One region of the Pseudomonas ekonensis genome, then DNA from elsewhere that is predicted to be linked to it. Evidence: predicted binding sites of a transcription regulator. Region 1 holds the regulator's gene; each other region holds the start of a gene.

Region 1 (8,035 bases):
CGGCAGCCACTTGAGCAGGTAGGCGTAGATGTCCTGGAACATCTCCTCGACCTCCGGCTGCGCCGCGAGGTATTCGGCCACCGGCTCGTCCAGGCCGGACTGTGCGCGTAGTTCAGGTTTCCAGTACGGATTGGGCAGGCAGCGTACATCGAACACCAGGTCGGCATCCACCGGCATGCCGCGTTTGAAACCGAACGACTCCACCAGGAACGCCGTACCGGGTTCCGGCTGGTTCAGCAGGCGCAGCTTGATGGTGTCACGCAATTGGTACAGGTTCAGGCTGGTGGTGTTGACCTTCAGGTCCGCCAGGTCGGCGATGGGGCCGAGCAGGGCCGTTTCGTCCTCGATGGCTTCGGCCAGCGAACGGTTGGCGCTGCTCAGCGGGTGGCGCCGGCGGGTTTCCGAGAAGCGCTTGAGCAGGGTTTCCTCGTCGGCGTCCAGGTAGAGGACGTCGCACTGGATATGCCGGCTGCGGACCTCTTCGAGCAATTCGGGAAAACGCGACAGGTGGCTCGGCAGGTTGCGCGCATCGATCGAGACGGCCACCAGCGGTTGCGACAGTTCGGTGTGGATCAGCGCACGCTCGGCCAGATCCGGCAGCAGGCCGGCCGGCAGGTTGTCGATGCAGTAGTAGCCGTTGTCCTCCAGGACATCCAGTGCGGTGCTTTTACCCGAGCCGGAACGGCCACTGACGATGATCAGACGCATGTTTACTGCCCGTTCTGCTCGTCCAGGACAACCTGATACAAGTCTTGGTTGCTGGCGGCGCGACGCAGTTTTTCGCGTACTTCCTTGCGGTCGAGCATGCTGGCGATCTGGCGCAGCAGCTCCAGGTGCGCATCGGTGGCGGCTTCCGGGACCAGCAGGACGAACAGCAGGTCGACCGGGGCGCCGTCGATGGCGTCGAAATCGATGGGGGCTTCAAGGTGCATCAGCGCACTGATGGGCGACTCGCAACCCTTGAGGCGGCAGTGCGGAATGGCGATGCCGTTGCCGAAGCCGGTGGAGCCGAGCTTCTCACGGGCGACCAGTGCCTCGAAGACATCTTGCATCTCCAGATCCGGCACTTCCCGGGCGATCAGGTTGGCAATTTGTTCGAGGGCTTTCTTTTTGCTGCCGCCCGGCACGTTCACGAGGGAACGGCCGGGGGTCAGGATACTTTCAAGTCGGATCATGGAGTGGGGGGTTATCGACCGGTAGCGCCCTGAAGGACTTTCTGGGTCTTTTCCTTATGCGTTTTGAGTTGGCGATCCAGTTTGTCGGTCAGGAGGTCAATGGCTGCGTACATGTCGTCATGTTCGGCATTGGCCACCACTTCCTTACCCGGCACATGCAGCGTGGCTTCGATTTTCTGTTTGAGCTTCTCGACGGTCATGATCACCTGAACGTTGGTGATCTTGTCGAAATGTCCCTCGATCTTCTTGAGCTTGGACTCGACGTACTCGCGCAGAGGGGCGGTCACTTCCAGTTGGTGTCCACTGATGTTGACTTGCATACAGCTTCTCCTTCGTTGCCAGTGCATAAAGCGGCAGGCGGGATAGCCTGCCACTGGAACGCTGTAACGTGGCTTACATCAACCGCTTGCGTTCGCTCGAAGGCGCGATCCCGAGGGATTCGCGGTACTTGGCGACGGTGCGGCGAGCCACCTGAATGCCTTGTGCCTCCAGTAAACCAGCGATCTTGCTGTCGCTCAACGGCTTTTTCTGATTTTCCGCGGCAACCAGTTTCTTGATGATCGCGCGGATCGCCGTGGACGAGCATTCGCCGCCTTCGGAGGTGCTGACGTGGCTGGAGAAAAAGTATTTCAGCTCATAAATGCCCCGGGGGGTATGCATGAACTTTTGCGTGGTCACCCGGGAAATCGTCGACTCGTGCATGCCCACCGCTTCGGCGATGTCATGCAGCACCAGGGGTTTCATGGCTTCGTCGCCGTACTCCAGGAAACCGCGCTGATGCTCGACGATCTGGGTCGCCACTTTCATCAGGGTCTCGTTGCGGCTCTGCAGGCTCTTGATGAACCAGCGCGCCTCTTGCAGCTGGTTGCGCATGAAGGTGTTGTCGGCGCTGGTGTCGGCGCGGCGCACGAACCCGGCGTACTGGGCGTTGACCCGCAGGCGCGGCACGGATTCCTGGTTCAGCTCGACCAGCCAGCGTTCGTTGTCCTTGCGCACGATGACGTCCGGCACCACGTACTCGGCCTCGGACGATTCGATCTGCGAGCCCGGGCGCGGGTTGAGGCTCTGCACCAGCTCGATGACCTGGCGCAGTTCGTCTTCCTTGAGTTTCATGCGCCGCATCAGCTGGCTGTAGTCGCGGCTGCCGAGCAGGTCGATGAAGTCGGTGACCAGGCGTTTGGCCTCCGTCAGCCACGGGGTCTTGGCCGGCAGCTGGCGCAATTGCAGCAGCAGGCATTCGCCGAGGTTGCGGGCGCCGATGCCCGCCGGCTCGAACTGCTGGATGCGGTGCAGGACGGCTTCGATCTCGTCGAGCTCGATGTCCAGCTCCGGATCGAACGCGTCGAGGATTTCTTCGAGGGATTCGTCGAGGTAGCCCTGATTGTTGATGCAGTCGATCAGGGTGACGGCGATCAGGCGGTCGGTGTCCGACATCGGCGCCAGGTTGAGTTGCCACAGCAGGTGGCTTTGCAGGCTCTCGCCGGCGGAGGTGCGGGTGGTGAAGTCCCACTCGTCGTCATCGTTGCCGGGCAGGCTGCTGGCGCTGGTCTGGTAGACGTCTTCCCAGGCGGTGTCGACCGGCAGTTCGTTGGGGATGCGCTCGCTCCATTCGCCGTCCTCGAGGCTGTCCACCGTCGGCGCCGTCTCTTGGTAGGCCGGTTCCTGGATCTCGGTGTTGGGCTTCTGTTCGGCGTTGTCGGCCATGGGGTCGGAATTGTCGAAGTCGTCGCCGTCTTCCTGGCGCTCGAGCATCGGGTTGGATTCCAGGACCTCCTGGATCTCCTGCTGCAGGTCCAGGGTCGACAATTGGAGCAGGCGGATGGCCTGTTGCAGCTGCGGCGTCATCGTCAGCTGCTGGCCCATTCTCAAGACTAGCGATGGTTTCATGGCAGGGGCTTAACACCTTATTTGCCGGCGCACATGCGCCATCCACTACAGGGCGCCGAGGCGCCAAACTTAAGCAAATTATATGCCTGAAACTGAAGTGTTTGCCTAGAGCGCTGTAACAATTAAAGCGCATAAAACCGCGCTCGAATCGATGCAGCGCAGGGGCGGCAGGGCGGCCACCTCAGCGCTTACAGGCGGAACTCGTGGCCCAGGTACACTTCCTTCACCAGGTCGTTGGCGAGGATGGTGTCCGAGTCGCCTTCGGCGATCAGCTGGCCGTCGTTGACGATGTAGGCCGTTTCGCAGATGTCCAGGGTCTCGCGCACGTTGTGGTCGGTGATCAGCACGCCGATGCCCTTCGCCTTGAGGTGGTGGATGATCTGCTTGATGTCGCCCACCGAGATCGGGTCCACACCGGCGAACGGTTCGTCGAGGAGGATGAATTTCGGTGCGGTGGCCAGGGCCCGGGCGATTTCCACGCGACGGCGTTCGCCGCCGGACAGGCTCATGCCGAGGTTGTCGCGGATGTGGCTGATGTGGAATTCCTGCAGCAGGCTTTCGAGTTCCTTGCGCCGGCCGGCCTTGTCGAGCTCCTTGCGGGTCTCGAGGATGGCCATGATGTTGTCGGCCACCGACAGTTTGCGGAAGATCGACGCTTCCTGCGGGAGATAGCCGATGCCGGCCTTGGCGCGGCCGTGCATCGGCTGGTGGCTGACGTCCAGGTCGTCGATCAGGACGCGGCCCTGGTCGGCCTGCACCAGGCCGACGATCATGTAGAAGCAGGTGGTCTTGCCGGCGCCGTTGGGGCCGAGCAGGCCCACGATCTGACCGCTGTCGATGGACAGGCTGACGTCGCGCACGACCTGGCGGCTCTTGTAGCTCTTGGCCAGATGCTGGGCTTTCAGGGTTGCCATTACTGGGCCTTCTGTCCGTCGGTTTTCTGTTTCGGCTGGATCACCATGTCGATCCGCGGACGCGACTCGGTCACCTTGTTGCCGGTGGCGCGACCGGCGCTGGCCAGCTTCTTCACCGTGTCGTAGACGATCTTCTCGCCCTGGGTGGTGTTGCCGTCCTTGTCGATGACCTTGGCGCGGTCGATCAGCACGACGCGGTTCTGCTGCGCGTGGTACTGGATGGTCACGCCGTAGCCCTGGACGGGCTTGGTGTCGCCCTGGGTCTGCAACTGCTCGAAGTAGGCCAGGTTGCCCACCGAGGTCACGACGTCGATGTCGCCGTTGGGCGCGCGGGTCATGGTCACGGTGTTGCCTTTCACGATCATGGAGCCCTGGGTGATGATCACATCGCCCTTGTAGGTCGCCACGCCGTTCTTGTCGTCGAGCTGGGCGTCGTCGGCCTGGATGCGGATCGGCTGCTGGCTATCGTTCGGCAGGGCCCAGGCGCTCGCGCTTCCCAGTGCTGCGCCCAGACTGAGCAAAATAGGGAGGGTTTTAACGAGCCTCATACTGTCCTCTTACGTTCGATAGCAGGTGGATCCTGCTGTCTTTCAGGTACGCTTTCATTCCTTTGCCGGTCGATACGCCGCCAGCGCCGTCAATTCTAACGGGTTGCTCGGTCTGCGCATATTGCTGCTGCGGGAACACTGTCATGCGGGTGGTGGTGATCAGGGTGTCGCGGTTCTTTTCGTCGGTGCGCTTGATGCGCACCGAGTCGATCAGTTCGACTTCGGTGCCGCCGGGGTTCACTTCGCCGCGTTCGCTGGTGACGTGCCACGGGTACTCGGTGCCGCGGAACATGTTCAGGTCGGGCTTGGTGACCAGGGTGATGTCGGTGGCCTTGACGTGCTCGGCCTTCTGCGACGTCATTTCGTACTGCACCTTGCCGTCTTCCAGGTACTGCAGCGTGTGGGTGTTGGTCGCGTACCAGTCGATCGGGCTTTCCTGGGCCGAGACCGCCGGCTTGTCGAGGAAGCGCTCGGGGCTGATGTTCCAGTAGCCGACCGCGCCGAAGATCGCCGCGATGCAGCAGAACAGCAAGATGTTGCGAAACTTTTTGCTAAACATGGTCTGGCTCACAGATATGCGGCGTTGGCGGCATCGAGGCGGCCCTGGGCGCGCAAGATCAATTCGCAGAATTCCCGCGCGGCGCCTTCGCCGCCGCGGGCCTGGGTGACGCCATGGGCATGTTCGCGCACGAACGCGGCGGCATTGGCCACGGCCATGCCGAGCCCGACGCGGCGGATCACCGGCAGGTCGGGCAGGTCGTCGCCCAGGTAGGCGACCTCTTCATAGCTTAGGCCCAGTTGCTCCAGAAGGCCGTCGAGCACCACCAGTTTGTCCTCGCGGCCCTGGAACAGGTGCGGGATGCCCAGGTTCCTGGCCCGGCGCTCGACCACCGGGGTCTTGCGGCCGCTGATGATCGCGGTCTGGACGCCGGCGTTCATCAGCATCTTGATGCCTTGGCCGTCCAGGGTGTTGAAGGTCTTGAATTCGCTGCCGTCTTCGAGGAAGTACAGGCGGCCGTCGGTGAGGACGCCGTCGACGTCGAACACCGCCAGCTTGATCGGTTTGCCGCGTTGCAGCAGGTCGTTGCTCATTTACATGACTCCTGCGCGCAGCAGGTCGGACAGGTTGAAGGCGCCGACCGGGCGGTCCTCCGCGTCCACGACCACCAGCGCATTGATTCGGTTGTCTTCCATGATTTTCAGGGCTTCGGCGGCGAGCATCTCGGCGCGGGCGGTCTTGCCGTGCACGGTCATCACCTGGTCGATGACGGCGCTGTGCACGTCGATGTTGCGGTCCAGGGTGCGGCGCAGGTCGCCGTCGGTGAAGATCCCGGCCAGCTTGCCGTCGGCCTCGAGGACCGCAGTCATGCCCAGTCCCTTGCGGCTCATTTCCAGCAGGGCATCCTTGAGCAGGGTGCCGCGCTGCACCTGCGGCAGCTCATCGCCGGCGTGCATGACGTTTTCCACTTTCAGCAGCAGGCGCCGGCCCAGGGCGCCGCCCGGGTGGGAGAACGCGAAGTCTTCGGCGGTGAAACCGCGGGCCTCCAGCAGCGCCACGGCCAGGGCGTCGCCCATGACCAGCGCGGCGGTGGTCGAGGAGGTCGGCGCCAGGTTCAGCGGGCAGGCCTCGTGCTCCACCTGCACGTTCAGGTTGACTTCGGCGGCCTTGGCCAGCGGCGATTGAGGGTTGCCGGTCACGCTGATCAGCTGGATGCCCAGGCGCTTGATCAACGGCAGCAGGGTGACGATTTCGTTGGTCGAGCCGGAGTTGGACAGGGCCAGGATCACGTCTTCGCGGGTGATCATGCCCATGTCGCCGTGGCTGGCTTCGGCCGGGTGAACGAAAAAGGCCGGGGTGCCGGTGCTGGCGAGGGTCGCGGCGATCTTGTTGCCGATGTGTCCGGACTTGCCCATGCCGACCACGACCACACGGCCCTTGCTGGCCAGGATCATCTCGCAGGCGCGCACGAAATCGGCGTCGATGTGGGCCATCAGGCCTTGCACGGCTTGCGCTTCGAGGCGGACGGTGCGTTGTGCCGATTGGATCAGGTCGCTGGATTGGCTCATGTCAGAAATCGTATAGCCCGATGAAAAGGCGGCGATTATAGCGGTTCTGTCGAAAAGCCTCACGCAAGTTCGTCGCGCGTTGCCCTTTGTTGCCGCCGAAACCTGCCCGGACGGAGGGGCAGAGCCCTTCGGCGGGCAAAAAGCGGGGCGGTCGAGACCTTGGGCGCTTGCCCTTTGCAATGATATAGTTCGCCGCCAGTTCGGCCTGCCCGGGACGCTTGTGCTTTATTCACCAAGCCTGGCGTCCGAGTGAGAGGCTGCATCGCAAGGAGTTTAGATGAGTGCCGATAACGCCTACGCGGTCGAGCTGAAGGGAGTCTCCTTCAAGCGCGGTGCGCGGAGCATTTTCAATAACGTCGATATCCGCATCCCCCGCGGCAAGGTCACCGGCATCATGGGGCCTTCCGGGTGCGGCAAGACCACGCTGCTGCGCCTGATGGGCGCCCAGCTGCGCCCGTCCAAGGGCGAAGTGTGGGTCAACGGCCAGAACCTGCCGAAGCTTTCGCGCAGCGATCTGTTCGATGCCCGCAAGCACATGGGTGTGCTGTTTCAGAGCGGCGCGCTGTTCACCGACCTCGACGTGTTCGAGAACGTCGCCTTCCCGCTGCGCGTCCACACCGACCTTCCGGAAGAGATGATCCGCGACATCGTGCTGCTCAAGCTGCAGGCGGTGGGGCTGCGCGGGGCCATCGAGCTGATGCCTGACGAGCTGTCCGGCGGCATGAAGCGCCGGGTCGCCCTGGCGCGCGCAATCGCCCTGGATCCGCAGATCCTGATGTACGACGAGCCTTTCGTCGGCCAGGACCCGATCGCCATGGGCGTGCTGGTGCGCCTGATCCGCCTGCTCAACGACGCGCTCGGCATCACCAGCATCGTGGTTTCCCACGACCTGGCCGAGACCGCGAGCATCGCCGACTACATCTATGTGGTGGGCGACGGGCAGGTGCTGGGGCAGGGCACGCCGGACGAACTGATGGGCTCGGACGATCCGCGCATCCGTCAATTCATGACCGGCGAACCCGACGGCCCGGTTCCGTACCACTTTCCAGCGCCGGATTACCGCGCCGATCTTCTGGGGAAGCGCCGCTGATGCGCAGAATTACATTGATGGAGCGCGTGCGCCGCTTCGGTCAGGCCGGCATCGACACCGTCGCGGTGTTCGGCCGTTCGACCCTGTTCCTGTTTCATGCCCTGTTGGGCCGCGGCGGCATCGGCAGCGGTTTCGGCCTGCTGGTCAAGCAGTTGCATTCGGTCGGCGTGATGTCGCTGGTGATCATCGTGGTCTCCGGCATCTTCATCGGCATGGTGCTGGCGCTGCAGGGGTTCAACATCCTGTCGAGCTACGGTTCGGAGCAGGCGGTGGGGCAGATGGTGGCCCTGACGCTGCTGCGCGAGCTGGGGCCGGTGGTGACCGCGCTGCTGTTCGCCGGGCGCGCCGGTTCGG
Region 2 (8,035 bases), 660 kb from region 1:
ATGTCGATGGTGCTGGTCAGCGTCGGCTGGGTGTAGGTGCCCGAGTTGTTGGCGCTGGCCACGCCGGTCAGCGGGCCGGCCGCCGCGATTTTCTTCGGATCGGTCAGCACGGTCTGGATGCTGGCGGCCGCGTTGCGGGTCGGCGTCACCTTGAACGAGTCGCCGGCGCTCAGGGCGCCGCCGTTGAGCGACAGGGTGAAGCCGTCGATCACCGGAGGCGGCGTGGTGGTGGTGCTGAACGTGCCGAGGTCAGTGCCGTCGGAGCGCTTGACGGTGTAGTCGGTGGCGCTGGTGAAGGTGACCTGGTAATCGCTGGTGGTCAGCTTGCCGGTGTCCTTGATGGTCACATCGAGGTTGCCGGAGCCGGCGCTGTTGCCGTCTTTGCCGATGCTGCGCTGGCTGATCAGCGCGGCGCTGTTGATGTTGTTGAAGATCGCCGCGCCGAAGTCACCGTTCTTGTCGATGCCCTGGGCCTGCTGGCGGTTCATCTGGTCGGCCACCACCAGTGCGACGCGGCCCAGCTCGTTGAGCGAAGGGTCGAGCACTTCTTTGCGGTAGGTGAGCAGGCCGCCGATTTCGCCGCCGCTGACCACCGAGGTGATGTCGATGGTGCTCGAACCGCGGTCCATCTGCAGCGCCATGCGCGACGGATCGTCCTTGCTCGGCACGGTGCTCAGGGTGTTGGTGGTGTTGCCGACGACCAGCGGCTGGCCGCTGCCGACGTACACGTCGAGGCTGGTGCCGCGCTCGACGACCTGGGCGCCGACCAGCTCGGACAACTGGCGCACGGCCTCGTTGCGGCTGTCGAGCAGGTCGTTCGGCTGGCCGCCGCTGGTGGAGATCTCGCCGATCTTCTGGTTCAGCGTGGCGATCGAGGTCGCCAGCTTGTTCACCTGGGACGCCATGTCCGACAGGTTGCCGTTGATCGTGGTGTTCTGGTCGTTCAGTTGCTTGGCCAGCGCGTTGAAGCGGCTGGTCAGGGCCTGGGCGCCGGTCAGGACGGTCTGGCGGGAAGTGTCGTCGGTGGGCGAAGTCGCGACCGACTGCATCGACGAGAAGAACTTCTGCAGCACGCCGGTCAGGCCGGTGTTGGTTTCCGACAGCGAGGCATCCAGCGCGGTGGCCTGGGCCTGGTAGGCGGCCGCTTCGCTGTTGAGCGAGGTGGCGGTGTGCAGCTGGGCCTCCAGGTAGGAGTTGTACACCCGGCGCACGTCGGCCAGGGTCGTGCCCGTGCCGATGAAGACGTTGCCGTACTGCTGCGAGGACTTGGTGCCCTGCACGGTTTGCTGGCGCGAATAACCGGCGGTGTCGACGTTGGCGATGTTATTGCCTGTCGTCGCCAGCGAGGCTTGGCTGGCGGACAGCCCCGACATCCCGATATTGAGCAAACTCATGATTTAAACCTTATTCCTTATGCCCTAGAGAGGCGTGGTGGAGGCACCCGCCGCAGCGTAGTTGGGGTAACTGCCCATCTGCCTGGCTATCTGCGAAATCTTGGTCGCGTAGTTCGGGTCGGTCGCGTAACCGGCCTTTTGCAACTCGCGTACAAACTGTTCTGGGTTATCGGCCGACTTCAGCACTTCTTGATAGCGATTGTTGCTCTGCAGCAACGTCACCAGGTCGTGGAAGCTGTCCTTGTACGAGGCGTAGGAACGGAACTCGGCCGTCTCCTTGACCATCTTGCCGTTGCGGAACTCGCTGGTGATCGCCCGGGCCGAATCGCCCTTCCAGTTGCCGCTGGCCTTGATGCCGAACAGGTTGTGGCTGCTGCTGCCGTCCTGGGCGCGCATGACCGATTTGCCCCAGCCGGTCTCCAGCGCGGCCTGGGCCACCAGGTAGCGCGGATCGACGCCGATGCGCGCGGCGGCCTCTTTGGCCATCGGCAGCATCGTGTTGACGAATTCGTCGGCGTCGCTGAACGCGCGCTTCGCCGGCGCCAGCGGGATCTGCGCCATGGCGCGGCCGTAGATCTGCATCTGCCCGCCGGAAGCCTTGTCCGCCTCGGCCCGCGCCAGCCAGTCGCCGTTGTACAGCGGGCCTGCGCCAGCGTTGGCGGCCATGGCGTTGACCGTGTTGCGTTGCGGCAACGTGGTGTTCGTGGCCGTCGAGGCGGACGGCACCAGGCCGGCGAGCAGGCGGTCGGCCAGCTTCGGCGGCAGGGCCAGACGGCGCCGGTTGATCATTTCCATGTCGTTGCTGTGGGACAGCTCGACGTTCGGCGCACGCAGCGATCGCGATGCCCACAGCGGACGCTCGCCGTTGACCCGCGACAGCGGACCGGTGGCGGCGGTGCCGGCGGCGACCGGCGTCTGCACTGCCTCTTGCTTGGCGGCCGCTGCGGCCGCCGCCTCGCCCGGCGCCACCGGCTTGTTCTTCGACATCTGACGCATCAGCACGTCGGCCAGGCCGATGCCGCCGCCCTCGCGGGACAACGACACCGCCAACTGCTGGTCGTACATTTCCTGGTACTGCTTGGCCTCTGCGGTGTTCATCGGGTTGTCTTTCCCGAGGGCCTCGGTGGCCGAACGCATCGACTTGAGCATCTCGCCCAGGAACAGCGATTCGAATTCCTGCGCCACCTTGCGCATGTTCGCATCGCTGTTCTTGTCGCCGACCTTGAGCTGGTTCAGGCGATTGAGGTCCGAATAGGCCCCGGAATCGCTGCTGCTGACCAGACCGCTCTTGCGCATATCCATGGTCGCCGTCCTCAGATCACGATCAGGTCGGCTTGCAGCGCGCCGGCCTGTTTCAATGCTTCAAGGATCGCCATCAGGTCGCCCGGCGCTGCGCCGACCTGGTTCACCGCACGCACGATCTCGTCGAGGGTGGTGCCCGGGCCGAACTTGAACATCGGCTTGGCTTCCTGCTCGGCGTTGACCCGCGAGCGCGGCACCACGGCGGTCTGGCCGTTGGACAACGGGCCCGGCTGGCTGACGATCGGGTCTTCGGTGATGGTCACGGTCAGGCTGCCGTGGGTCACGGCGGCCGGTGCCACTTTCACGTTCTGGCCGATGACTATGGTGCCGGTGCGCGAGTTGATGATGACTTTCGCCACCGCCTGGCCCGGATCGATTTCCAGGTTCTCCAGGATCGACAGGTAGTCCACGCGCTGGCTCGGATCCAGCGGCGCGGTGACGCGGATCGAGCCGCCGTCGATGGCCTGGGCCACGCCAGGGCCGAGCATGTCGTTGATCTTGTCGACGATGCGCTTGGCGGTGGTGAAGTCGGAACGGTTCAGGTTCAGGGTCAGGCTGTTGCCCTGGTTGAAACCGCTCGGCACCGCACGTTCCACCGAGGCGCCGCCGGGGATCCGGCCAGCCGACGGAACGTTGACGGTGATCTTGGAGCCGTCACGGCCTTCGGCGTCGAAGCCGCCGACCACCAGGTTGCCCTGGGCCACGGCATAGACGTTGCCGTCGATGCCCTTGAGCGGGGTCAGCAGCAGCGTGCCGCCGCGCAGGCTCTTGGAGTTGCCGATGGAGGAGACGGTGATGTCGATCTGCTGACCCGGCTTGGCGAACGCCGGCAGGTCGGCGCTGACCGACACGGCCGCGACGTTCTTGAGCTGCACGTTGCCCGATCCCGGCGGCACCTTGATGCCGAACTGCGAGAGCATGTTGTTGAAGGTCTGCAGGGTGAACGGGGTCTGCGTGGTCTGGTCGCCGGTGCCGTTGAGGCCGACCACCAGGCCGTAGCCGATCAACTGGTTGGAACGCACGCCGGAAATGCTGGCGATGTCCTTCAGCCGTTCGGCGTGTGCGTTGAAGGCCGCCGACAACAACAGCGCGGCCATCATGAGGCGCTTGAAATTCAAAGTAGCCACCTAGAAAGGGAACAGCGGGCTGAGGAAGAAACGGTCGAACCAGCCTGGCTGGCTCGCATCGGCGAACGAACCGGTGCCCGAATAGGTGATGCGCGCATCGGCGACCCGGGTCGAGGACACGGTGTTGTCGGTGGCGATGTCATCGGCACGCACAAGGCCTGCGATCCGCACCAGCTCGTCGCCGGTGTTGAGGGTCATCCACTTCTCGCCGCGCACGGCGATGATGCCGTTGGGCAGCACGTCGGCCACGGTCACGGTGATCGAGCCGGTCAGGGTGTTGCCCTGGGCCGCCTTGCTGTCGCCCTTGGTCGCGCGGTCGCCGCTGTAGCCGACGTCCAGGCTCAGGTCATTGCCGCCCAACGGGTTGTTGGTGGTGCCGCTGCCGCCGAACAGCGAAGTCAGGCCGATGCCGGTCTTGCTGTTCTTGGCCACCTGGGAGTTGGCGTTCTTGCTGGCCTGGGTCTTCTCGTTCAGGGTGATGGTGATGATGTCACCGACCCGGAACGCCTTGCGGTCGCTGTACAGGTTCTGCTCGAAGCCGGCCTGGTAGATCGAGCCGTTGTTGGCCGCCGACGGCAGCGGCGTGCGCGGCAGCACCGGGGCGTAATAAGGGTCATTGGGCTTGGGCGTCGGCGCGACGCAGCCCGCGAGCGAGACCGCCCCACTCAATGCCAGAACGGATACAAAGCGATTCATGACCCTTTACCTCACGGTGTTGCCGGCGGCCTCATGGCCGCCGTTCGGACTTGATTACAGATTCTGCGTTACGAACGAGAGCATCTGGTCGGCGGTGGAGATCACCTTGGAGTTCATCTCGTACGCGCGCTGGGTGGTGATCATGTTGACCATCTCTTCCACGGTGCTGACGTTGGAGGTTTCCAGCATGTTCTGCTCGGTGGTGCCGAAGCCGTTCAGGCCCGGGGTGCCGACCTGCGGCGCGCCGGAGGCGGCGGTCTCCAGGAACAGGTTGCTGCCGATGGCCTGCAGGCCGGCCGGGTTGATGAAGTCGGCGGTCTGCAGGTTGCCGATCACCTGGGAGGCCGGGTTGCCGGCGACGGTGATCGAGACGGTGCCGTCCTTGCCCACGGTGAAGGTCTGGGCGTTGTTCGGGATGACGATGGCCGGCTCCAGGGCGAAACCGTTGGCGTTGACGATCTGGCCGTTGGAGTCCAGGTGGAAGGTACCGTCACGGGTGTAGGACGTGGTGCCGTCCGGCTGCAGGATCTGGAAGAAACCGCGGCCGTCGATGGCCATGTCCAGCGGCTGCTCGGTGGTCTGCAGACTGCCGGGGGTGAAGTTCTTCTGGGTGCCGACGATGCGCACGCCGGTGCCCACTTGCAGGCCCGACGGCAGTTCGCTGTCCTGGGTGGACTGGGCGCCTGGCTGACGCTTGATCTGATACAGCAGGTCCTGGAACTCGGCGCGGTCGCGCTTGAAGCCCGTGGTCGACACGTTGGCCAGGTTGTTGGAAATGGTGGTCAGGTTGGTGTCCTGGGCGGACAGACCGGTTTTGGCAACCCATAGAGCCGGAAGCATTCGATTCTCCTCGTGCGCCTGTTTTACGGCGCGACGTTCTGATAATTAGCTGATCTGCAAGACCCGAGCCATGGCCTGGTCGTCGTCTTTGGCGGTGTTCATCATCTTGACGTGCAACTCGAACTGCTTGGCCAGGGCCAGCACCGAGGTCATCTCTTCGACGGCGTTGACGTTGCTCGACTCCAGGAACCCCGACACCAGTTTGACGTTGGCGTCGGCCGGCGCAGGCTGGCCGTCCTTGGTGTGGATCGAACCGTCCAGGCCCTTGGTGATGGTCTTGATGTCCGGGTTGACCAGCTTGATGCGGTCGACCTCGGCCATGACCCGCGGGCCCTCGCCCATCGCGCGGATGCTGATGGTGCCGTCTTCGCCGACCTCCACCTGCTGCTCCGGCGGCACGGCGATCGGCCCGCCGTTACCCATGACCGGCATGCCGTTGCCGGCGCGCAGCACGCCCAGGGCGTCGATATTGAGGCTGCCGGTGCGCACGTAGCTCTCGCCGCCGTTGGGGTTCTGCACGGCGATCCAGCCGTTGCCGCTCACGGCCACGTCCAGGTCGCGCCCGGTCTGCACCAGCGAGCCTGGGCTGAAGTCCGTGGCCGGCCGTTCGCTCATGGCAAACGCACGCGCCGGAAAGCTGTCGCCGAACACCGGCATCGAACGCGCCTGCTCCAGGTCGCGCTGAAAGCCGTTGGTGGAGATGTTCGCCAGGTTGTTGGCATGAGCCTTCTGCGCCAGTGCGTTCTGGCTGGCGCCGGTCATTGCCACATAAAGGTACTTGTCCACGCTGATTCCTCTGCCTGCCGGACGTTTGCCGCCCACTGCTGTACTGCGAAGCCATAAGCAATTTGCAGACCAACTTTTTTCTGGCGGCCGACAGCCCGGTAAACAAAGGACTTGAGGGGTTCAGCAGGGAATCGGGGGAATGTATCGAAGACGAAAAACCGGCGCGCTCCTGCCGCTTGGCGGCAATGTGCGGCGAGATGACCTGTGGTGAAACCTGTGGCGAGGGAGCTCGCTCCCGCCGGGCCGCGCAGCGGCCCCAAGCAGGTGAGCGCCTTGCGCTCAAGCGGGAGCAAGCGCCCTGGGATCGCTCAGGCCTCGGGGTCTTTACCCACCTCGTACTCGCGCAGTTTATTGGCGATGGTGGTGTGCGAGACCCCCAGCCGCTTGCCCAGTTGCCGGCTGCTCGGGTGCTCGGCGTACAGCCGCTCCAGCACCGCCTTCTCGAAGCGCCCGACGATTTCGTCCAGGCCGCCCTCCAGCGAAAAATCGCCAAGCGGCTGACGCACGCCGTAATCCGGCAGGCGGATGTGCTCGGCCTTGACCGTCCCGCCGTCGCAAAGGGAAACCGCCTGGAACAGCACATTCTCCAGTTGCCGCACGTTGCCCGGCCAGTGGTAATGACTGAGGCGATCCATCGCCGCCGGCGCAAGCCTGGGCAGCGGGCAGCCGATCTGCCGGCTGGCCTGGTCGAGGAAATGCTCCACCAGCGGCGTCAGGCCGTCGAGGCACTCGCGCAGGGGCGGAATGTGCAGCGACAGCACGTTGAGCCGATGGTAGAGATCCTGACGGAACTCGCCCCGGGCGCACAGCTCGGACAAATCCACCTGGGTCGCGCAGATCACCCGCACATCCAGGTACACCTCTTCGTCGCTGCCCACCCGACGGAAGCAGCCGTCCTGCAGAAAGCGCAGCAGCTTCACTTGCAGGCGCGGGCTCATCTCGCCCACGCCGTCGAGAAACAGCGTGCCGCCCGCCGTCAGCTCCAGCAGCCCGAGCTTGCCTTCGGCTCGCGCGCCTTCGAAGGCGCCAGGGCCGTAGCCGAACAGCTCGGTCTCGGCCATCGACTCCGGCAGGCCGGCGCAGTTGAGCGCCATCAGCGGCGACTGGCCGCGCGGGCTGGCCAGGTGGCAGGCCCGCGCCAGCAGCTCCTTGCCGGTGCCGGTCTCGCCTTCGATCAGCAGCGGCGCATCCAGCGGCGCCATGCGCCGGGCCTCGCGCACCACTGCCGCCATGACCCTGGAGCTCTGAAAGATGCTGTCGAAGCCGCGCAGCTCCTGTTTGCGCACGTTATAGATGCGCTCGCCGACCCGGTCGGCCCGGTGCAGGGTCAGCACCGCCCCGGCCATGGCCTCGCTGTCGTCGTGCTCCGATTGCAGCGGCGCGATGTCGGCCAGGAAGATGTCGCCCTTGACCTTGACCCGCATGCCGTTGATCCGCGACTTGTTGGCGCGCACCAGCTCCGGCAGGTCGAAGTCCTCGGCGTAGCGCGACAGGGGAATGCCCGGCACCTCATCCACCCGCACCCCAAGCAGTTGCGCCGCCGCCCGGTTGGCCGCGACGATCGAGCCGCCCATGTCGATCGACAGCACCGGGAACTCCAGGGCCCCGAGCAGCGCATTGAGTTCCATGTGCCGGCGTTCGCTGGGCATCAGCCCGACCCGCTTGACCCCGAACACCCCGGCGATGGCCTCGAACTTGGGCCGCAGCGCCTGGAACTGCAGGTTGATCAGGTTCGGGCAATGCAGGTAGATCGCGTTGCCGTGCTCCCCGCCCACCTCGCCGCGGGCGACGTTGATGCCGTACTCCACCAGCAGGTTGAGGATGTCGCGCAGGATGCCGATGCGGTTCTGGCAGTGGACTTTGATACGCATAGAAAGCTCGGATAGCGGT
Region 3 (8,035 bases), on a different contig from region 1:
ACGGGTCGCCAACCAGCAACTGGCCCACTACGCCACCGTGCCGGCGCATGTCCAGCGCATCGAACTCAATCCGTTCAGCCTCGAGCTCACCTTGTGGGGGCTGGTGATCGGCGGGCCGGGCAAGGAACAGGTCGGGTTCGAGCGCCTCTACGCCAACCTGCAGCTCGACAGCCTGTGGACCCGGGCCCTGCACCTGGCCGACATCGAGCTGGACAAGCCCAAGACCGAAATCCTGTTCGCCAAGGACGGCCAGCTCAACCTGCTCGGCCTGTTCAAGCTGCCGGCCAGCGAACCCGCACCGGCCGACCCCGACGCCAAACCGTTCCCGCTGCGCATCGACCGCATCAAACTGGCCGGCGGCGCCGTGCATTTCGAGGACGCGCGTCCGAGCGAACCGATCGAATTCCTCTACGACACCCTCGACTTCGAACTGAAGAACCTCAGCACCCTGCCCGAAGACAGCGCCGACATGACCCTGGTCGCCGTCGGCCCCGCCGGCGGGCGCATCGACTGGAGCGGCAACTTCAGCCTGATCCCGATCACCTCCGAAGGCACGCTGAAAATCACCGACGGCAAGATGAAGGCGTTCTGGCCCTACGTGCGCGACGCCGTGCCGCTGGTGCTGGAAGACGGCGTGGTCAGCCTCAGCACCGACTACAAGCTCAACCTGTCCAGGCAAACCGAACTGCTGCTCAACAACGTCGCCGTCAGCGTCGCGCCGTTCGCCATCAAGGCCCCGGACGGCCGTCCGCTGGCGAAGCTCGAACGCCTGGACGTCAGCGAGACCACGGTGGACCTGGCCAAGCAGCAGGTCGTGGTGGGCAAGATCCGCAGCCAGAAGCTGGAGACCTGGGCCGCCCGCGAAGCCGACGGGCAACTGGACTGGCAGAAGCTGTTCGCCGGCCAGCCGTCCAGACCGGCGGCCAAGGCCGCCGCCGAACCCAAGACCGCGCCGGCCGCCGCCGACTCGCCGAAGGAACCGGCAGCGCCGGCCAAGCCCTGGCAGGTGCTGCTCAAGGACGTGCAACTGCGCAATTACCAGGTGCACCTGGCCGACCGCCAGCCGCAGCCGCCGGTGGCCCTGGAGGTCGGCCCGCTGAACCTCGACCTGCAGAACTTCGACAGCCTCAACGGTTCGCCCTTCAACCTCAAGCTCGACACCGGCCTGGGCAAGCAGGGCAAGATCAGCGCCGACGGCACGGTCAACCTGGCGCCTGTCACCGCTCAGCTCAACGTGAAGACCCAGGACATCGACCTGCGGGTCGCCCAGTCCTACATCATCCCGTTCATCCGCCTGGAACTGCGCAGCGGCATGCTCGGCAGCGACCTGAAGGTCAACCTCAAGAGCACCGAGCCCCTGGCGCTCAGCGTCACCGGCCGCGCCCAGGTCGATCAGTTGCACACCCTCGACACCCTCAAGACCCGCGACTTCCTCAAGTGGCAGCAGGTGGTGGTGGAGGGCCTGAACTACCAGCACGGCGACAGCCTGTCCATCGACCGGATCAACCTGTTCCAGCCCTATGCGCGGTTCATGATCAACGATGACCGCACCACCAACATCGACGACCTGCTGGTGCCGCAGCCCGCCGATTCGGCGGCGAAGCCGGCCGCCGCCAAGCAGCCGTCCGGAGGCGACAAGCCGTTGGGCATCCACATCGGCGCCATCGCGATCAACGACGGTTCGGCCAACTTCGCCGACTTCAGCCTGACCCCGAACTTCGCCACCGCGATCCAGCAGCTCAACGGCCAGATCGGCACCATCGACAGCCGCCAGGCGAAGCCGGCCAGCGTCGACGTCAAGGGCAAGGTCGACCGCTATGCGCCGGTGACCATCAAGGGCTCGGTCAACCCGTTCGACCCGATGGCCAGCCTCGACATCGCCACCAGCTTCAAGCGCGTCGAGCTGACCACCCTGACCCCCTACTCCGGCAAGTTCGCCGGCTACCGGATCCGCAAGGGCCGGCTCAACCTCGACCTGCACTACCTGATCACCAAGGGCCAGCTCAAGGCCGAGAACAAGGTGGTGGTCGAGCAACTGCAGCTGGGCGAAAAGGTCGACAGCCCGGACGCCGTGAGCCTGCCGCTGAAACTGGCGATCGCCCTGCTCAAGGACGTGGACGGCAAGATCTCCATCGAGCTGCCGGTCAGCGGCGACCTGAACAACCCGCAGTTCAGCGTGATGCCGATCGTCTGGCAGACCCTGCGCAACCTGATCGTCAAGGCCGCCGCCGCGCCGTTCAAGCTGATCGGCGGCCTGGTCAGCGGCGGCGGTTCGGAGGACCTGGGCAGCGTGTCGTTCGCGCCCGGCTCCAGCGAGCTGAGCAAGGACGCCGAAGCGGCCCTGGTCAAGCTGTCCCAGGCGCTCAAGGAGCGTCCGGCCCTGCGCCTGGAAATCGAAGGCACCGCCGCCAAGAGCAGCGACGGCCCGCTCATCGCCGAGCAGCGCCTGGAGCGTGAATACCAGTACAACTACTACAAGATGCTCCAGCGCCGGGGCGACAAGGTGCCGGCCCAGGCGTCCCTGCTGCAGGTGCCGGACGGCGAGAAAGGCCCGTTGCTCGAAGGTATCTACCGCACCCGCCTGAAGACCCAGCCACCGGCCGAATGGAAGGATCTGGGCAAGGAAGAGCGCACCGCGAAGATGCGCGAAGACGTGATCAAGTTCTGGAGCTCCAGCGACGTCCTGCTGCGCCAGCTCGGTCAGGACCGCGCCAGCAGCATCAAGGATTACCTGGTGGACAAGGGCCAACTGGCCGACGACCGGGTGTACTTCATCGACGCCAACCTCGGCGAAGCGGAAAGCGATGGCCGGGTGGTGACGCAAATGCATCTGGATGCCGAATGATGAACCGCAAATGTCTGCCCGCAATCCTCTTGGCGCTGGCCGCAGGCCAGGCGTCTGCGTCCGACACCCTGCGCTGCGGCAGCCAACTGGTCAGCCTCGGCGACCGCGCCAGCGAAGTGCTGCACAAGTGCGGCGAGCCGCTGAGCCGTGACCTGTTGGGCTACAAGCGCAGCGCCGACCGCCGCGAAGAGTTCCAGGTCGAGGAATGGACCTACGGCCCGAGCAACGGCATGTACCAGTACCTGCGTTTCGAGGGCAACCGCCTGAAACAGATCAACAGCAAGCGCGGCAACTGAAGTCCCCTTGCCCGCTGCCTTTCCCTATGGGAGCCAGCCCAGGCACCCGCTGCCGCTATGCATTAGCCCAAAATGAAACGGGCCCCGGCAATCAACCGGGGCCCGCATTGGCCACATCCTTGTGGCCGTTCGCATGAACTTCAAGTGCGGCAGACGTATTGCACGGATCGCCTGTCGCGCCTCCTCCCGTCCAGGCGAGAAGCCTTGCCTTACTCGGCTTTGAGGCCGTCGGCGGAAACCGCCTTGACGCCTTTGATTTTCTTGGCGATCGCGACCGCCATCTCTTTCTGCGAATCGGTCACGGCGACGGTGGACGACAGGGACACCACGCCTTTGTTGGTTTCGACCTTGATGTCGGTGCCGGGAATGCCTTTTTCGGTGACCAGGTCAGCTTTGACCTTGGTGGTGATCCAGGTATCGGAAGTGGCTTCCTTGGCTTTGGTCATTTCGCCGGCTGCCAGCGTCATGGGCGCCTGAGCCGTCTGGGTGGACTGGGCGAATGCGCCGGTGGCCATGGTCAGAGTCAGCGCGGTAGCAGCAGCGGCAGTGATAGCGAACTTCTTCATACGAGTAACTCCTGTTTTTCTGAAAAGTCTGCTGCGCTTCTTGTCAGCAGGTTACTGGAGATATTGCGAACGCTGTGCCAACTTCCCTACAAAAATAAATCCTTAAAAATCAATGATTTATAAAAATACCAGGTTGACGGAATCATGCAATTTGCATGACCGCGATCCGTTCTGCATGCAACTTGCGGATTCCTGAAAAGTTCCTAAGGCACTGAAACAATTCAGGCTTTTGCGCTGCCCGGAAAACAGAATGCCCCGCAAGGCGGGGCATTCGGGTGACGCATCGCAACCCTCAGGTCCCGGTGCAGCCCTTCGGCGCGTAGTCCTGGGCTGCCGTGGTCGCGCAGCTCCAGCCGGTGGCGGCGGTGCGGGTCAGGGTGATGGTTTTGCCCAGCACCGGACCCGGGGCATTGGCCAGCGTGCAGGTGATGGTGCCGGCCCCTGTGGAGGCCGTGCCCGAGGCCGCCAGGGTGCCGCAGTTGGACGTGGTTGCCGTGGCGCTGCCGGCCACCAGCGTCAGCGTCGGGTCGGTGCCTTGATTGATGGTGTCCTCGAACGGCACCTTCATGGCGCTGATCTCCGCCAGCCCCGCCGTCACTTTCGAACGGGCCTGGTACTTGGAGTACTGCGGCAGCGCGATGGTCGCCAGGATACCGATGATCGCCACGACGATCAGCAGCTCGATCAGAGTGAAACCTTGTTGTTTCTTCATAGACACGCTCCTTGCATGAGTCGGAATCTCATGGTCTGAACACGACTCAGCACAGCCCGTGCCAATCCCTTGCAGGCCCTGAAGGCGGGGCGCGGCGGCATGCCCGAAGCGCGTCCTACAGCCTTGAACCGCAGTATCTGACACTTTTTGTCACCTGCACCCCACAGGTTTGGCGCTGTCACTTGTCTAGGCTATAAGTCATGAACTGTCTGCGTCCGGGATCCCCATGAATGACATCGCTCTGAGCGGTCTGGCCAAGCAACTGGTGCAGGCCGAACTGCTGACGGAAAAAAGCGCGCAGCAAGCCTGGCAACAGGCCCAGCGCAACCGCTTGTCGCTGGTCAGCTATCTGGTGCAGAACAAACTGGTGAAAAGCTGGCAGGTGGCCGAGATCGCCTCGGAGCATTTCGGCGTGGCCTACCTGGACCTCAACTGCCTGGACAAGGAAACCCAGCCCAAAGGCCTGGTCAGCGAAAAACTGGTGCGCCAGCACCACGCGCTGCCCCTGTGGCGGCGCGGCAACAAGCTGTTCGTGGGGATCTCCGACCCGAGCAACCAGCAGGCGATCAACGACATCCAGTTCAGCACCGGCCTGAGCACCGAGGCCATCCTGGTGGAGGACGACAAGCTCACCGACGCCATCGAAAAGTTCTTCGACACCCACGCCACCGGCCTTGAGGAGATGGCCGACGTCGACCTGGACGGCCTGGACGTCGAGTCCGTCGACGACAGCCGTCAGGACGCCATCGGCGGGCTCGACGCCGACGATGCGCCGGTGGTGCGCTTTGTCCACAAGATGCTGCTGGACGCGATCAAGAGCGGCTCGTCCGACCTGCATTTCGAGCCCTACGAAAAGAACTACCGGGTGCGGATGCGCACCGACGGCATCCTGCGCGAAGCGGCCCGGCCGCCGATCCAGCTGGCCGGCCGGATCGCCGCGCGCCTGAAGGTCATGGCCAGCCTCGACATCTCCGAACGCCGCAAGCCCCAGGACGGGCGGATCAAGATGCGCCTGTCCAAGAGCAAGTCGATCGATTTCCGGGTCAACACCCTGCCCACCCTGTGGGGCGAAAAGGTGGTGATGCGGATCCTCGACCCCTCCAGCGCGCAGATCGGCATCGACGCCCTCGGCTACGAGCCGGAGCAGAAAGACCTGTACATGGCCGCCCTCAAGCAGCCCCAGGGCATGATCCTGGTCACCGGCCCCACCGGTTCGGGCAAGACCGTGTCGCTTTACACGGGGCTGAACATCCTCAACACCGTCGACATCAACATCTCCACCGCCGAAGACCCGGTGGAGATCAACATGGAAGGCATCAACCAGGTCAACGTCAACCCGAAACAGGGGATGGACTTCGCCCAGGCCCTGCGCTCGTTCCTGCGCCAGGATCCGGACGTGATCATGGTCGGCGAGATCCGCGACCTCGAAACGGCGGAGATCGCCATCAAGGCCGCGCAGACCGGCCACCTGGTGCTCTCAACCCTGCACACCAACAGCGCCGCCGAGACGCTGACCCGCCTGCACAACATGGGCATCCCCGGCTTCAACATCGCCACCTCGGTCAGCCTGATCATCGCCCAGCGCCTGGCCCGCAAGCTGTGCAGCCACTGCCGCCGCCCCGCCGAGATCCCCCGGGAGACCTTGCTCAAGGAAGGCTTCCCCGAGGAACGCATCGGCCATTTCACGCTCTATGAGCCTGCCGGCTGCGACCACTGCAACGGCGGCTACAAGGGGCGCGTGGGCATCTACGAGGTGGTGAAGAACACCGCCGAACTGCAACGGCTGATCATGGCCGAAGGCAACTCGCTGGACATCGACACCCAGATGCGCCGGGACGGCTTCAACGACCTGCGCACCTCCGGCCTGATCAAGGCCATGCAAGGCATCACCAGCCTTGAGGAAATCAACCGGGTCACCAAGGACTGAACATGGCGGTCAAGGCAGCGAAAACCAGCGTGTACGCCTGGGAAGGCACGGACAAGAAAGGCGGCAAGGTGACCGGCGAACTGAGCGGGCAGAACCCGGCGCTGATCAAGGCGCAGTTGCGCAAGCAAGGGATCAACCCCGGCAAGGTGCGCAAGAAGTCCGCCTCGCTGCTCAGCTTCGGCCAACGCATCAAGGCCCAGGACATCGCGCTGTTCACCCGGCAGATGGCGACCATGATGAAGGCCGGCGTGCCGCTGCTGCAGTCGTTCGACATCATCGGCGAGGGCTTCGAGAACCCGGCCATGCGCAAGCTGGTGGACGAGGTGAAGCAGGAAGTCGCCGCCGGCAACAGCTTCGCCGCCGCCCTGCGCAAGAAACCGCAGCATTTCGACGAGCTCTACTGCAACCTGGTGGATGCCGGCGAGCAGTCCGGGGCCCTCGACACGCTGCTGGAACGGGTCGCGACCTACAAGGAAAAGAGCGAAAGCCTCAAGGCCAAGATCAAGAAGGCCATGACCTACCCCGCCGCCGTGGTGCTGGTGGCGGCGGTGGTCACCGGGATCCTGCTGGTCAAGGTGGTGCCGCAATTCCAGTCGGTGTTCTCCGGGTTCGGCGCCGAACTGCCGGCCTTCACCCTGATGGTGATCGCGCTCTCGGAGTTCATGCAGCAATGGTGGTGGGCGATCCTGGCGGCCCTGGTCGCCGCGTTCTTCGGCACGCGCCACGCGCTGAAACGCTCCCAGGCCCTGCGCGACCGCCGGGACGCCTGGCTGCTGAAGCTGCCGCTGGTGGGTACGCTGATGTACAAGTCCGCCGTGGCGCGGTTCGCCCGCACCCTCTCGACCACGTTCGCCGCCGGGGTGCCGCTGGTCGAGGCGCTGGACTCGGTGGCCGGCGCCACCGGCAACGTGGTGTTCAAGAACGCGGTGCTGCGCATCCGCCAGGACGTGTCCACCGGCATGCAGTTGAATTTCTCGATGCGCAGCACCGGAGTGTTCCCCAACATGGCGGTGCAGATGACCGCCATCGGCGAGGAGTCCGGCGCCCTTGACGACATGCTCGCCAAAGTCGCCGGGTTTTACGAGGACGAAGTGGATAACATGGTCGACAACCTCACCAGCCTGATGGAGCCGTTCATCATGGTGGTGCTGGGGGTGATCGTCGGCGGGCTGGTCGTGGCCATGTACCTGCCGATCTTCCAACTCGGCTCAGCGATCTGACATGCCCTTCGACGAACTGTTTGCCCTGTATCCGCTGGCCTTCGTGTGCACCGCCCTGCTGCTGGGGCTGGTGGTCGGCAGCTTCCTCAACGTGCTGGTCTGGCGCCTGCCGAAGATGCTCGAGCGCGAATGGCGCCAGCAGGCCCGCGACATCCTGGGGATGCCCGGCGAAACGCCGCTGCCCACCTACAACCTGATGCTGCCGGCCTCGCAGTGCCCGCATTGCGCCCACCGCATCCTTGCGTGGGAAAACATTCCGCTGTTCAGTTACCTGTGGCTGCGCGGACGCTGTTCGGCCTGCGCCGCGCCCATCGGCAAACGCTATCCGCTGACGGAACTGGCCTGCGGCCTGCTCACGGCCTTCATCGCCTGGCACCTGGGGTTCGGCTGGCCCGCGTGCCTGCTGACGGTGCTGACCTGGGGCTTGCTGGCGATGAGCCTGATCGACACCGAGCACCAGTTGCTGCCC

What was found. Region 1 encodes sigma-54, which starts transcription at its own class of promoters, with help from an activator protein. Its sites were predicted from a motif close to ANTGGCATNNANNTTGCTNT; they were not measured.
Region 2: a site for sigma-54 is predicted at 6,200-6,219, ahead of KVG96_RS17150 (flagellar basal body rod protein FlgF). Genes of this name have one in related genera too.
Region 3: a site for sigma-54 is predicted at 4,466-4,485, ahead of KVG96_RS01470 (pilin). Genes of this name have one in related genera too.

Annotation. Positions count from the first base shown of each region.
Region 1 covers NZ_JAHSTS010000002.1:1,566,358-1,574,392, reverse strand. Annotated here, with positions in the region: gene rapZ (RNase adapter RapZ) at 1-708, opposite strand, end outside; gene ptsN (PTS IIA-like nitrogen regulatory protein PtsN) at 711-1,175, opposite strand; gene hpf (ribosome hibernation-promoting factor, HPF/YfiA family) at 1,187-1,495, opposite strand; gene KVG96_RS20285 (RNA polymerase factor sigma-54) at 1,569-3,062, opposite strand; gene lptB (LPS export ABC transporter ATP-binding protein) at 3,251-3,976, opposite strand; gene lptA (lipopolysaccharide transport periplasmic protein LptA) at 3,976-4,524, opposite strand; gene lptC (LPS export ABC transporter periplasmic protein LptC) at 4,511-5,083, opposite strand; gene KVG96_RS20265 (KdsC family phosphatase) at 5,092-5,616, opposite strand; gene KVG96_RS20260 (KpsF/GutQ family sugar-phosphate isomerase) at 5,617-6,591, opposite strand; gene KVG96_RS20255 (ATP-binding cassette domain-containing protein) at 6,869-7,681, shown strand; gene mlaE (lipid asymmetry maintenance ABC transporter permease subunit MlaE) at 7,681-8,035, shown strand, end outside.
Region 2 covers NZ_JAHSTS010000002.1:909,520-917,554, forward strand. Annotated here, with positions in the region: gene flgK (flagellar hook-associated protein FlgK) at 1-1,394, opposite strand, end outside; gene flgJ (flagellar assembly peptidoglycan hydrolase FlgJ) at 1,419-2,696, opposite strand; gene KVG96_RS17135 (flagellar basal body P-ring protein FlgI) at 2,708-3,796, opposite strand; gene flgH (flagellar basal body L-ring protein FlgH) at 3,824-4,519, opposite strand; gene flgG (flagellar basal-body rod protein FlgG) at 4,574-5,359, opposite strand; gene KVG96_RS17150 (flagellar basal body rod protein FlgF) at 5,405-6,145, opposite strand; gene KVG96_RS17155 (sigma-54-dependent transcriptional regulator) at 6,454-8,016, opposite strand.
Region 3 covers NZ_JAHSTS010000001.1:288,771-296,805, reverse strand. Annotated here, with positions in the region: gene KVG96_RS01485 (DUF748 domain-containing protein) at 1-2,845, shown strand, start outside; gene KVG96_RS01480 (DUF2845 domain-containing protein) at 2,842-3,141, shown strand; gene KVG96_RS01475 (BON domain-containing protein) at 3,351-3,707, opposite strand; gene KVG96_RS01470 (pilin) at 4,000-4,419, opposite strand; gene pilB (type IV-A pilus assembly ATPase PilB) at 4,646-6,346, shown strand; gene KVG96_RS01460 (type II secretion system F family protein) at 6,349-7,566, shown strand; gene KVG96_RS01455 (prepilin peptidase) at 7,568-8,035, shown strand, end outside.